DNA from 3 places in the Vibrio ponticus genome. Region 3 is predicted to be linked to each of the others. Evidence: predicted binding sites of a transcription regulator. Region 3 holds the regulator's gene; each other region holds the start of a gene.

Region 1 (4,290 bases), 1.8 Mb from region 3:
CCTTGCCATTGGACTAACAGCACGATACCGACCGCAGCCGCCATAAAGCAGAGTCCATAAAAGGCGCTGATGATCGGCATACGCACAAAGTCGTGTAAACCAAGTGCTAACCAATGGAACGGTGCACTAATGCTCACCGTATTGCAGGGAAAGGTTCGAGCATACTCATGGTTGGGGACCGTTTTCCGCTCTTGTTTCAGTTCTGATGGATTGTTAACTATTCGAGGCATGACTCCTCCTTGATTGTCTCTCACTAAAGCCACTAGCGCGCGTGGCTATAAATAGCGATGCTGACTAACGCGAGGACATCTTATTGTCGTGAGCCGCATCATGGTTTTGTACGTCACAAATAACATTTAACATTAATTTAACTATTGGCGCAGATGAAAGAATTTACAAATTATTTGCTGCTTGGCGTGTTAGTTGAGGGGATCTTCGAACAAGAAAAAGCCCTTGCATCGGCAAGGGCTAGAAATAGGCATTACTTTAACAGTTTGAAATGAAAGGCTTAACAGCCGACAAACTGAGTAGGAATTATTTGATACCAGCAAACTCACGCAGTAGAGCCGCTTTATCAGTCGCTTCCCATGGGAACTCTTCGCGACCAAAGTGACCGTATGCTGCTGTCTTTTTGTAGATAGGTTGCAGTAGGTTCAACATCTCTTGTAGACCGTATGGGCGTAGGTCGAAGAACTGACGTACCGCTTCAATAATGATGTTGTGCGCTACTTTTTCAGTACCGAAAGTTTCGATCATGATAGACGTTGGATCTGCAACACCGATAGCGTAAGAAAGTTGGATTTCACAACGATCAGCCATACCTGCCGCAACGATGTTTTTCGCTACGTAACGTGCTGCGTATGCTGCACTGCGGTCTACTTTCGATGGATCTTTACCAGAGAATGCACCACCACCGTGACGCGCTGCGCCGCCGTAGGTATCGACGATGATCTTACGACCTGTTAGACCACAGTCACCCATTGGACCACCGATCACGAAACGACCTGTTGGGTTAATGAAGTATTTGGTCTCTTTGTTTAGCCACTCTGAAGGTAGAACTGGTTTGATGATCTCTTCCATCACCGCTTCGCGTAGATCTGGAGTAGAGATTGAATCACAGTGCTGAGTTGAAAGTACAACTGCATCGATACCAACGATCTTGCCTTGGTCATACTGGAACGTCACCTGAGATTTTGCATCAGGACGTAGCCAATCAAGCGTACCGTTTTTACGTACTTCTGCTTGGCGTTGAACTAGGCGGTGTGAGTAAGTGATCGGTGCTGGCATCAGTACGTCAGTTTCGTTACATGCGTAACCGAACATAATGCCTTGGTCACCTGCGCCTTGCTCTTTAGGATCAGCCTTATCAACACCTTGGTTGATGTCTGGTGATTGCTTACCGATAGTATTTAGTACTGCACAAGAGTTAGCATCAAAGCCCATGTCTGAGTGAACGTAACCAATTTCACGTACTGTTTCACGAGTGAGTTCTTCGATATCTACCCATGCTGAAGTGGTGATCTCACCACCCACCATTACCATACCGGTCTTAACGTAAGTTTCACACGCAACACGTGCTTTCGGGTCTTGTTCTAGGATCGCATCAAGAACAGCATCAGAGATTTGGTCTGCAATTTTATCTGGATGGCCTTCTGAAACAGACTCAGAAGTAAACAGGTGCTTAGCCATGTGAGCTCCATATTTGGTTGAAAAGAGCAGGCTTTACCTACTCAAAAAAATAGCCTTAGGGTGTGTAGGTGTTTCTACATCTAGACGTCTATTTTAAATTTGATAGCTCGAATTACAAGCTCTTTTTCATGAAAATTGTGAAACAAACGTTTGCATCGCCACGTGGTGGTGACGCGAAGTTTGCTTATTTCGACGCTAAAAAGGCTTTTTTTGTGTTTTTTTTGTCTGGAAAACGTTTGCAGTGCTCTGGTCGCTTTGAGAGAATACGCCCACAACAATTCCCCGAACGATTAACTCGCTTACTTGCACTCAGGAGCAGACATGTCTTCTCGTAACGTTTCTTTGAATAGAAAGCTTGCTAACGCAATTCGCGCTCTAAGCATGGATGGTGTTCAACAAGCTAACTCTGGTCACCCAGGCGCACCTATGGGTATGGCAGATATCGCTGAAGTTCTTTGGCGTTCTCACCTAAACCACAACCCAGCGAACCCAGAATGGGCTGATCGCGACCGTTTCGTACTGTCTAACGGTCACGGCTCAATGCTAATTTACTCACTACTACACCTAAGTGGCTACGAGCTATCTATTGACGATCTGAAAAACTTCCGTCAATTGCACTCGAAGACCCCAGGTCACCCTGAGTACGGTTACGCGCCAGGTATCGAAACAACCACTGGTCCTCTAGGTCAAGGCATCACCAATGCTGTGGGTATGGCAATGGCTGAGAAAGCAATGGCTGCTCAGTTCAATAAAGAAGGCCACGACATCGTTGACCACCACACTTACGTGTTCATGGGCGACGGCTGTCTAATGGAAGGTATCTCGCACGAGGCATGTTCTCTAGCTGGTACGCTTGGTCTTGGTAAACTAATCGCATTCTGGGATGACAACGGTATTTCTATCGATGGTCACGTAGAAGGTTGGTTCTCAGATGACACACCGAAACGTTTTGAAGCGTACGGCTGGCACGTAATCCCAGCGGTGGATGGTCACGATGCTGAAGCGATCAACGCTGCAATCATCGCTGCGAAAGCAGACCCACGCCCAACGCTAATCTGTACCAAAACCATCATCGGTTTTGGCTCGCCAAACAAATCAGGTTCACACGATTGCCACGGTGCACCACTAGGTGCAGAAGAAATCGCAGCAGCGCGTGAATTCCTAGGTTGGGAACACCCAGCATTTGAAATCCCAGCTGACGTTTACGCAGAGTGGGATGCAAAAGCAGCAGGCGCTGACAAAGAAGCGGCTTGGAACGCAAAATTTGACGCGTACGCAGCAGCATACCCTGCAGAAGCGGCAGAGCTTAAACGTCGTATCAACGGCGAACTGCCTGCACAGTGGGAAGAGAAAGCAAGCCAAATCATTGCTGACCTTCAAGCAAACCCAGCGAACATCGCATCACGTAAAGCATCACAAAATGCACTAGAAGCATTTGGTCAAATGCTACCAGAATTTATGGGCGGCTCTGCTGACCTAGCGCCTTCTAACCTAACCATGTGGTCGGGCTCTAAGTCTCTAGAAGCAAACGACTTCTCTGGTAACTACATCCACTACGGTGTACGTGAGTTCGGTATGACCGCGATCATGAACGGTATCGCGCTACACGGTGGTTTTGTTCCTTACGGTGCAACTTTCCTAATGTTCATGGAATACGCACGTAACGCAATGCGCATGGCTGCTCTGATGAAAGTTCAGAACATCCAAGTTTACACGCACGACTCTATCGGTCTTGGTGAAGACGGTCCAACTCACCAACCGGTTGAACAAATGGCTTCACTACGTCTAACACCAAACATGAGCACATGGCGTCCATGTGACCAAGTTGAGTCAGCAGTGGCTTGGAAACTGGCGATTGAGCGTAAAGATGGTCCTACATCATTGATCTTCTCTCGTCAAAACCTAGCGCAGCAGCCTCGTTCAACAGAGCAAGTAGCGGACATCGCTAAGGGTGCTTACATCCTAAAAGATTGCGCAGGCAAACCGGAGCTAATCCTAATCGCAACAGGTTCTGAAGTTGAACTTGCAGTGAAAGCGGCAGAAGAGCTAACAGCAGCCGGTAAAGCGGTACGTGTAGTATCAATGCCATCAACCGATGCATTTGATAAGCAAGACGCCGCTTACCGTGAGTCAGTACTGCCATCAGATGTGACGGCACGTATCGCAATTGAAGCCGGTATTGCTGACTTCTGGTACAAGTACGTTGGCTTTGATGGTCGCATCATCGGTATGACTACCTTTGGTGAGTCAGCGCCTGCTGAGCAACTATTTGAAATGTTTGGCTTCACAGTAGAAAACGTAGTGAACACTGCTAACGAACTACTTGCTTAAGCAAAGATTAGAAATGAAAAACCGAGCAATTTGCTCGGTTTTTTTATGTCTACTCAAACTCGTTGCCTTTATTGTCCAGCTCTTTGTGACCACAAACTTTACACTCAACATAGCGATCCATATCGTAGTATTCACCGCCATTAATAAAGGTATGTGCGAGTAATTTAATCCGACCCAGTAGCGAAGTATCGGTATCGTAGCTGCTTGGCTTACGTACCATGATTTCACTATGTGGTGTATCAGACTGACATTTTTTACAAAAGTGCGAAG
Region 2 (4,290 bases), 1.8 Mb from region 3:
TCTGATACATAGTCCCTATCACCCACACCGAATCAATTTCTTCAATTTCCTTTTTATTGAGGCTGGTGAAGGTGCCCATATGATTGACTTTGAACGCTACTCTCTATCGCCAGGTTCAATGCTATTTATCCAGCGCGAACAAGTGCACTGCTTTGAATTCAATGAAAAAATCAAAGGAAAAATAGTCTTATTCACGCAAAATTTTTTAGATACGCTGCACGCTCATATGTGCTTGCCAAACTTTACTCCCACGCACTTAAACAAATTGTATTCACCGCAAGTTAAATTGGATCCGCAAAGCCAGCAGCGAATTGCAAATTTACTTAGTGAAATTGAGCATGAGCAAAGCCTACCTAACGGCGATTCTCTTATTGTGATGTACCTATTTTCCGCGCTTGCACAGACCTTGCACCGTCTAAGACCAAAGCTCACGGAAGACAAACTATCAAAAGAGCAAAGTATTCGACTCGCGCGATTCTTTGACTTAATTCAGGCGAACTTTCACTGCGTCCGTGATGCAAGTTGGTATGCGAATCAGTTAAATACCACCTACAAAACCTTAAACCAACTATGCAAGGCAGCGACAGGGTTGACTGCCAAGCAGATGATCAACTCATTCAGCGGTATTGAGATGAAACGTCGACTAGTCGTCAGCAATACAACAACACAGCAGTTGGCTTATGATTTTGGTTTTGAGGATGCGAGCAATTTTATTAAGTACTTTAAACAACTAACGGGGATGACGCCGACACAGTTTAAGCAGCACTACAAACCATAGAGCCTTAGTGATTTGCGTATAGATACAAAAAAGGCTGACGAAAGTCGTCAGCCTGAGATGATAGATATGAATAGTGGGTATCTTAGATCGCCCAGCCACCGGCGTAGAAGCCGACCAACACCAATGTCAGCAATACGATACCAAAGCTTAACTTCTTCCACTCACCCGCTACCACGCGACCGCAAACTAGGCACAAGAAGCCTAGCATAATACCGGTTACGATATTCGCAGTGAGTACGATAAACACCGCACAAACCAAACCTGATAGCGCATCAACTGAATCAGCAAAATCCAGCTTGCTCACGTTACTTAGCATTAGCAGACCCACATACATCAAAGCTGGCGCTGTCGCGTAACTTGGCACTAAGTAACTGATTGGTGAGATAAACAGTACCAGCAAGAACAGCAAACCAACGACTACCGCCGTTAAACCTGTTTTGCCACCAGCCGCTGTACCCGCAGCTGATTCAATGTATACCGCAGCAGGAGAACCACCGAAGAAGCCAGACGCGATACTGGCTACTGAATCAGAAGTAAGAGCTTTACCACCATCAATGATGTTGCCATCTTTATCCAGAAGGTTAGCTTGACCAGCTACCGCGCGAATCGTACCTGTTGCATCAAAGATCGCCGTCATCACTAGCGCAAGCACACTTGGTAAAACCAGTGGGCTGAATGCGCCCATGATGTCCATAGTGCCAAATAGCGAGCTTTCACCACCAAAAGAAGGCATCGCGAATAACCCTTGGTATTGCACGTTTGGATCAAAGATCAAACCAAACCCAGAGATTGCGATGATCACCAATAGAATACCGCCCGGCACTCGGCGTTTTTCTAAACCAAAAATTGCCGCTAAACCTAGCACTGACATAATCACTGGTAGCGAGGTGAAATCACCAAACTTAACCGGTAGACCCGCCGCCGCATTTTTCTCAACCAAGCCAACACCATTGGCTGCAATCAGTAGTAGAAATAGACCAATACCGATACCTGTACCATGCGCGATGCCTGTTGGCAGGTGGGTCAAAATCCACTGACGAAGACCGGTTACCGTAATAGCGGTAAACACCACGCCCATCAAAAATACCGCACCAAGTGCGACAGGAATCGAAACGCCTTGCCCCAATACCAAGCTAAATGCAGTAAATGCAGTTAAAGAAATAGCACAACCAATCGCCATCGGTAGGTTTGCCCAAAAACCCATAAGTAGCGAACCAAACGCAGCAACTAAACAGGTTGCAATGAAGACTGCACCTTGGTCAAAACCAGCCGCTCCCAGCATGCTCGGTACAACGATCACTGAATAAACCATTGCAAGGAAAGTCGTTAAGCCAGCCAGTACTTCTTGGCGAACGTTACTGCCGCGAGCAGTAATAGAGAAATACGAATCTAATTTACCTGCGCCAGTCGTAGGTCGATTTTCAATCTGTTGAACATCGGATGGAGTCTTGTCAGACATGGGAGTTCCTATTTACGTTTTTAGACCCAAATACCATCAGTGACATCAATTAAAAACAGCGAATAATTGATAACTGAATGGGAGGAAACAGGTCTGTAATGGCAATTTAACAAAGCTGCTAATTTTGGTTAAATAGCGGGAAAATTGCAGACCAGACTATTTAAAGGCGACGAAATTACCTGTAAATGAACGCAATGACAAGTGATTTAAACCTTTGCCGCAAACGTTACCGTAAAGAGCCGTATACAATTATACGGCTCTTTAACTGACAAATAAGAAACAACAGAGCAAGAAGAACGACTTACAAAATTTTGATCAATTGATCGAGCAGTTTACGCACAGCGCTCGTCAACTGAGGATGCTTTTCACTCAACTGAACTAAGCGCGGAGAATAGTCATAATAGAGATCAATCAGCCAATCTCCACCCGGAAGTTTACTCAGGACTTCATCTCTGAATTTTCTCAACTTATTTATCTTACTCGGTTGATTAGCATAAATTTTAGAAGCCACAAAACAACGCGAGTCACTCGAGGCTTGCGCTATCGGCGCCGAAATTTTCGGCTGAATAACGAACGTCTCTTTATCTTGTGCCTCAACTTGTAGATTCAGCTGTTTACCTGAACGACTCACAACCTGCCAGGTGGTTGAACTTGCTGCCGCTATCTCAACATCGATATTATCGAACATATAGTAAGAGCCTTCGATGGTTAGAGAGATTAAGTAAGGTGACTGTCGTGGTGTTGCTGTAATTGCGATTTTTTGCTCGCCCATTTCAGAGACGCTTACAACATCAGCCTGATCAGTAGAGACTTTGATATTAGCCCCTTGAGTGCTGCGTAATACCCAATCCTGCGTTTCTACCACTCGATAAGTGAGCGTCGACAAATACGCATTATTGATTAACGTAAACGACCACTCTCCAACTTCACTGGTATCAAGTTGAATTTGACTACCACTCAAACTTATTACCTTTCCATCAGGATCATCCACTAATTGATAGTTCGCTGAACTATCCAAATCAAGCAACATCTCGGCGGTCGTATTCAGAGGTATATCGGCAAAGGCTCTCACCATTGTTGGTGCAAATAGGTTGCCGGACTCTACTTCACCACTGTATGAGGAGAAAACGTCAATCGGAGACTGCTCATCAAACTGGTACTGATAATTGGCGCGCACTCGATAGCGCACCGATTGATTCTCATCCAGCTCAATACTCAGTTGATTGTTTGGGGCAACAACGGTTGCAATAGTCGTGAATCGACCATTTTTAAATTCTTGTATTTCATAACTGTGCGCCCAGATACTGCCACGCCAATCTAGTAGTAACTGTTGATCATGAGAAGATAACTTAACTTCGCTTGGGGCTATCAGTTCACTTTGATACGGATACGAAACGAGTAATTCACCATTGCTTCCATAACCCTGAAAGTAGCCATAAGGCAGTTCTGAATACTCAAATTCAACTCGTTCAGCGGTAGCTAGTGTAGTGGTGAGCGCCCACTCACTTTCATCTGCAAGCGCTGGTCTAAACGACCAATTAGTCACTTGGTCTAACAATATTCCCGACAGAGTAATTTGGGTGACTGATGTATCTACGCTGACAATTGAGGTGGGGATGCTGCCCAACGTTATCGCGCCTATAGCATCTAAACGCCCCTGCGCATTAACTTTGCCAATCAGACTTCGTTCGGGTTTGACCGAATTCAACAATTTGGCATTTATTTGTGTTGCTGATAAGTGGCTATCTTGCTGCCAAAGCATCGCAGCGACACTACTGACGATAGGTGCTGCCATTGAAGTACCAGAGAGAACTTGGGTTTGCTCATCTGGATATAAACTCAAAATATCCGTCCCACTAGCCGCAATATCGACCAATGTGTAGCTGTAGTTACTGGATGGATTTAGTCGATTGCTAGAACTATCCCAGTTAGCAACCGCTAACATACCATCAAGTTGAACTGAGTAGTTAGCTGGATAAACGCGGGCGTTCTCATTATTACTGCCACTATTCCCAGCAGCTGCGATTTGTACTATTCCACGCTGATTGGCATC
Region 3 (4,290 bases):
CGCGCATCTGCTCGCCGCTTTCAGCTTCGCTGACTGTGTAACCTTCATTTTGAAAGTAGCCAACTAGCTTACTGCGAGTGACCGCATCATCTTCTACTACTAATACGTGATAGCTCATCTAAACCACTTAATTTACATTGGGAATTAATTTCAAGTGTATTCTATTCATAAATCGTAACATTTCTAGTATTTGTTATATTAAAATCTAGAAAGATGATTTTTTATTGATTCAAGACAAAACTAGCGCAGTTGTTAATCTTTTGCCATTTTTTGACTCATTTAATCACAACATGTGTTATCGCTATTCATTTTTGTTCGCTAAAATATTAATAGTACTGAAACTTGGAGCATTGCGAGATGCAAGAATTAAAAGCGTTTAATGAAAAACGTGCAGAGATTTACTGGTGGTTTTCTAGTCTGTTCGCTAAAGAGCTAACAGAAGCAGAACTTGAGCAATATCAAAGCCCTGCTATTCGAGGCTTTCTTGCCGGTCTGGGTGAAAACCCAACGCTAAAACCTGCGGTTGACCGCCTTGTTGATGCGTTAAATCGTCAGATTGACCGTGAAGATGGTCAGCTTGAACTTGCCGCTGACTTTTGCGACTTGTTCTTGAAGTCAGACAAAGAATCAGCACTGCCTTATGCGTCTATGTACGTTGGCACGACTGGTTTGCTGCATGACGAACCAGCAAACGAGATGGATGCCCTGCTGACTAAGCATGGCGTAGCCGTTAACCAAGATTTGAACGAGCCTGCTGATCACATTGCCATTGAGCTCGATTTGCTTGGTAACATGATCATTCGTTCTAACGAACTTGAACAAGAGCGTCATCTCAACGATGCACTGCTAGAGCAAGAAGCGTTTATTCGTCAGCACATTTTAAACTGGGTGCCTAAGTTTGCCGCGAAAAGCCAAACTTTAGATTCATTCGGTTTCTACTCTTCTGTGGCGTCACTGCTGGTTGCTTTCTTAGAATTGGACTGCAACTACCTAGTGGGTGAAGAGAGCTAAAACACTCATTCGTCAACAATGAATGGGTTTTTCGTTTGCTACTGGCGACGATGCGGTCTAAAATCGAAGCCGCAAACGATAAAAAAATACGAATCAAGTACAAACCGCTGTAAAAAAGCGGTTTTTGTATTTCTATTACTTTCTGCCAGTTTTATTCAAAAATGTGAATAGCCATGTGGCAGCTATAAATAGGATCATACCTTATGGCCACTATTAAAGACGTTGCTCGCCTCGCTGGCGTATCAACTACGACAGTCTCACACGTAATTAACAAAACGCGTTTTGTTGCAGAAGCGACTCAAGAACGCGTTATGGAAGCAGTAAAAGAGCTAAACTACGCACCAAGTGCGGTGGCTCGTAGCTTAAAATGTAATACCACACGTACGATTGGTATGTTGGTGACTCAATCAACGAACCTTTTCTTCTCTGAAGTCATTGATGGCGTAGAGAGCTACTGCTACCGTCAAGGTTACACGTTGATCCTTTGTAATACCGGCGGTATTTACGAGAAGCAACGTGACTACATTCGCATGCTTGCAGAAAAGCGTGTCGACGGCATTTTAGTAATGTGTTCTGACCTAACTGAAGAACTGAGCGAGATGCTAGATCGCCATAAAGACATTCCTAAAGTGGTCATGGACTGGGGTCCAGAGAGCTCTCAAACCGACAAGATTATCGATAACGCAGAAGAAGGTGGCTACCTAGCAACCAAATTCCTTATCGACCATGGTCATAAAGATATCGCTTGTTTGAGTGGTCACTTTGAAAAAGCAGTTTGCCAAGAGCGTATTCAAGGCTTTAAGCGCGCAATGGGCGAAGCGAACCTGACGGTTGATGAAGACTGGATTTTAGAAGGTAACTTCGAGTGTGACACTGCTGTGTTAGCGGCTGACAAGATTGTTGCGATGGACAAACGCCCAACGGCAATTTTCTGTTTCAACGATACGATGGCACTAGGCTTAATGAGCCGCCTACAGCAAAAAGGCATTCGTATCCCTGAAGATATGTCAGTGATTGGTTACGACAACATTGAACTAGCAGAGTACTTCTCACCACCGCTAACCACGGTTCACCAACCTAAGCGTCGTGTGGGTAAAAACGCATTTGAAATCTTACTTGAGCGCATTAAGGACAAAGAGCACGAAAAACGTGTGTTTGAAATGCACCCAGAAATCGTTGATCGCTCTACCGTTGCGAAAATCAACTAAATCAGAGTACCGAGCAATACGCTGGCAAATGTCCGAGCATAGTACTTTGAAGTAACTCGCATTTATATCAATAGCTGATGGTTAAACTGTCAGCTATTGTCTTTTCTATTCAACTTAATTCTTGCATTAGATTCACAACTATTTCATAGTAATAAGATACTTAGCTGCTAAGTAAACAATCTTTAGCAAAGCAAATTAAGTCACGCACAGGGCAAACCAGACTGAAAAGCTGGGACGCAAAGCCACCGGCCTAAACATCATTGTCATCGACAATATGTATGGTAGCGGGGTTGCCGATGGTAGAAATGCGCACGTTAACGGATTACTCTCCTATTTCCTGCACAACTGCTATTCTCTCGGACCTGATTTGGTGGCGTATTGACATACACATACACCGAGAAAGTACTGAATGGATAAACCAATTCTTAAAGACTCAATGAGGCTATTTGAGCCGCTAGGTCGTATTAAATCTCGATCTATGTTTGGTGGGTTTGGGATCTTTGCAGACGAAACAATGTTTGCACTAGTGGTACATAATAAGCTTCATATTCGCGCAGACAGTGCTCTAGCTGCACAATTTAAATTACAAGGCTTCGAACCATACGTATATCAGAAACGTGGCTTCCCGGTAGTAACCAAGTACTTCGCTCTTAGCGAAGAGTGGTACAACGACAGTGAAAAAACACTGCAGATCGGACGTGAAGCTCACACTCAAGCGCAGCAAGAGAAGTCGGTTCAAGCCGAAACCAAGCCGACTCGTATTAAAGATTTGCCAAACCTGCGCCTAGCAACAGAGCGTATGCTGAAAAAAGCAGGCATCGACAATGTCGAACAACTCGAAGAAGCAGGCTCTGTAGAAGCGTATAAGGCGATTCGAGACACTCACAGCAGCGACGTCAGTTTAGAGCTCCTCTGGTCATTAGAAGGCGCGATAAAAGGCACACATTGGTCTGTGGTTCCCCAGACTCGTCGAGAAGAACTGCTCTCTCGACTACAGTAGAGTAAAAAAGTCAGCAACTGCTGGCTTTTTTTATGAAAGTTTTTCTTTGCTTTGAGGTTCTTATTAAACAATAGGAACAAATTACCCGATAAATGAACTAAATTAACTCAAGGGCGTAGAGAAGGGTTAAAGGAGAGCAAAGATGAATAAGAAACTGATTATTGGCATTGCATTGATTGCACTGATTGCCCTATTGATCACTCAGTTTGGCGATCAGTTAACGTTAGAAAACGCGAAAGCCCAGCAAGCAGCCCTAGGCTCTTTCATTGATCAGAATTTCGCTGTTGCCGCCATCACATACTTTGCCGCCTATGTCGCGATTACTGCCTTTTCAATTCCAGGAGCGGCTGTCGTCACCCTCCTTGGGGCGGCTCTATTTGGTTTCTGGACGAGCTTGCTGCTGGTCTCATTTGCCAGCACTCTAGGCGCTACCCTCGCCTTCCTCAGCAGCCGTTTTCTACTGCGTGATTGGGTACAAGGTAAGTTTGGCGATAAACTCACTGCCATCAACCAAGGCGTTGCCAAAGATGGCGCATTCTATTTGTTTTCGTTGCGCCTAATTCCAGTCTTTCCGTTCTTCTTAATCAATTTATTAATGGGGCTAACTCCAATCACGACCGCCCGTTTTTATTTGGTCAGTCAAATTGGCATGTTGCCGGGTACGGCAGTGTACTTAAATGCAGGGACACAATTAGCGCAAATCGATAGTTTGTCAGGAATCGTGTCACCTTCGGTGCTGGTCTCCTTTGCACTGCTTGGCTTATTCCCAATCATTGCTAAATGGGCAATGAACAAATTTAGAGGTCAGCCTCAATCTCAGAGCCAAGCATAACCGCCCTAATTAGCCTGACACGGAGATAAAGGTGAAAATCTATAGTGCGACTAACCCTCCACAAGCTCACATCGTGTGTGAGCTTCTACGCTCGTACAATATCGCTTGTGAAGTAAGAGGCGAAGGTATCTTTGGTCTACAAGGTGAAGTGCCGTTTGGTGAGGCAAGTGCGCCCCATGTCTGGTTATTAGATCAAGACAAGAGCGCGGAAGCCAAACAGTTAATTGAGCAGTTTGAGC

The links. Region 3 encodes PurR, which represses purine synthesis genes. Its sites were predicted from a motif close to TNANGNAAACGTTTNCNTNA; they were not measured.
Region 1: a site for PurR is predicted at 1,828-1,847, ahead of metK (methionine adenosyltransferase). Genes of this name have one in related genera too.
Region 2: a site for PurR is predicted at 2,453-2,472, ahead of GZN30_RS11175 (NCS2 family permease). Genes of this name have one in related genera too.

What each region holds. Positions count from the first base shown of each region.
Region 1 is NZ_AP019657.1:2,538,187-2,542,476, reverse strand. It holds gene GZN30_RS11300 (DUF2189 domain-containing protein) at 1-230, opposite strand, end outside; gene metK (methionine adenosyltransferase) at 535-1,689, opposite strand; gene tkt (transketolase) at 2,011-4,020, shown strand; gene GZN30_RS11285 (hypothetical protein) at 4,070-4,290, opposite strand, start outside.
Region 2 is NZ_AP019657.1:2,505,630-2,509,919, forward strand. It holds gene GZN30_RS11170 (helix-turn-helix domain-containing protein) at 1-778, shown strand, start outside; gene GZN30_RS11175 (NCS2 family permease) at 861-2,237, opposite strand; gene GZN30_RS11180 (S8 family serine peptidase) at 2,539-4,290, opposite strand, start outside.
Region 3 is NZ_AP019657.1:694,856-699,145, reverse strand. It holds gene torR (two-component system response regulator TorR) at 1-118, opposite strand, end outside; gene torD (molecular chaperone TorD) at 358-1,011, shown strand; gene purR (HTH-type transcriptional repressor PurR) at 1,215-2,219, shown strand; cyclic di-GMP riboswitch class I at 2,420-2,517, shown strand; gene GZN30_RS03115 (TfoX/Sxy family DNA transformation protein) at 2,629-3,219, shown strand; gene GZN30_RS03110 (TVP38/TMEM64 family protein) at 3,362-4,051, shown strand; gene GZN30_RS03105 (putative signal transducing protein) at 4,083-4,290, shown strand, end outside.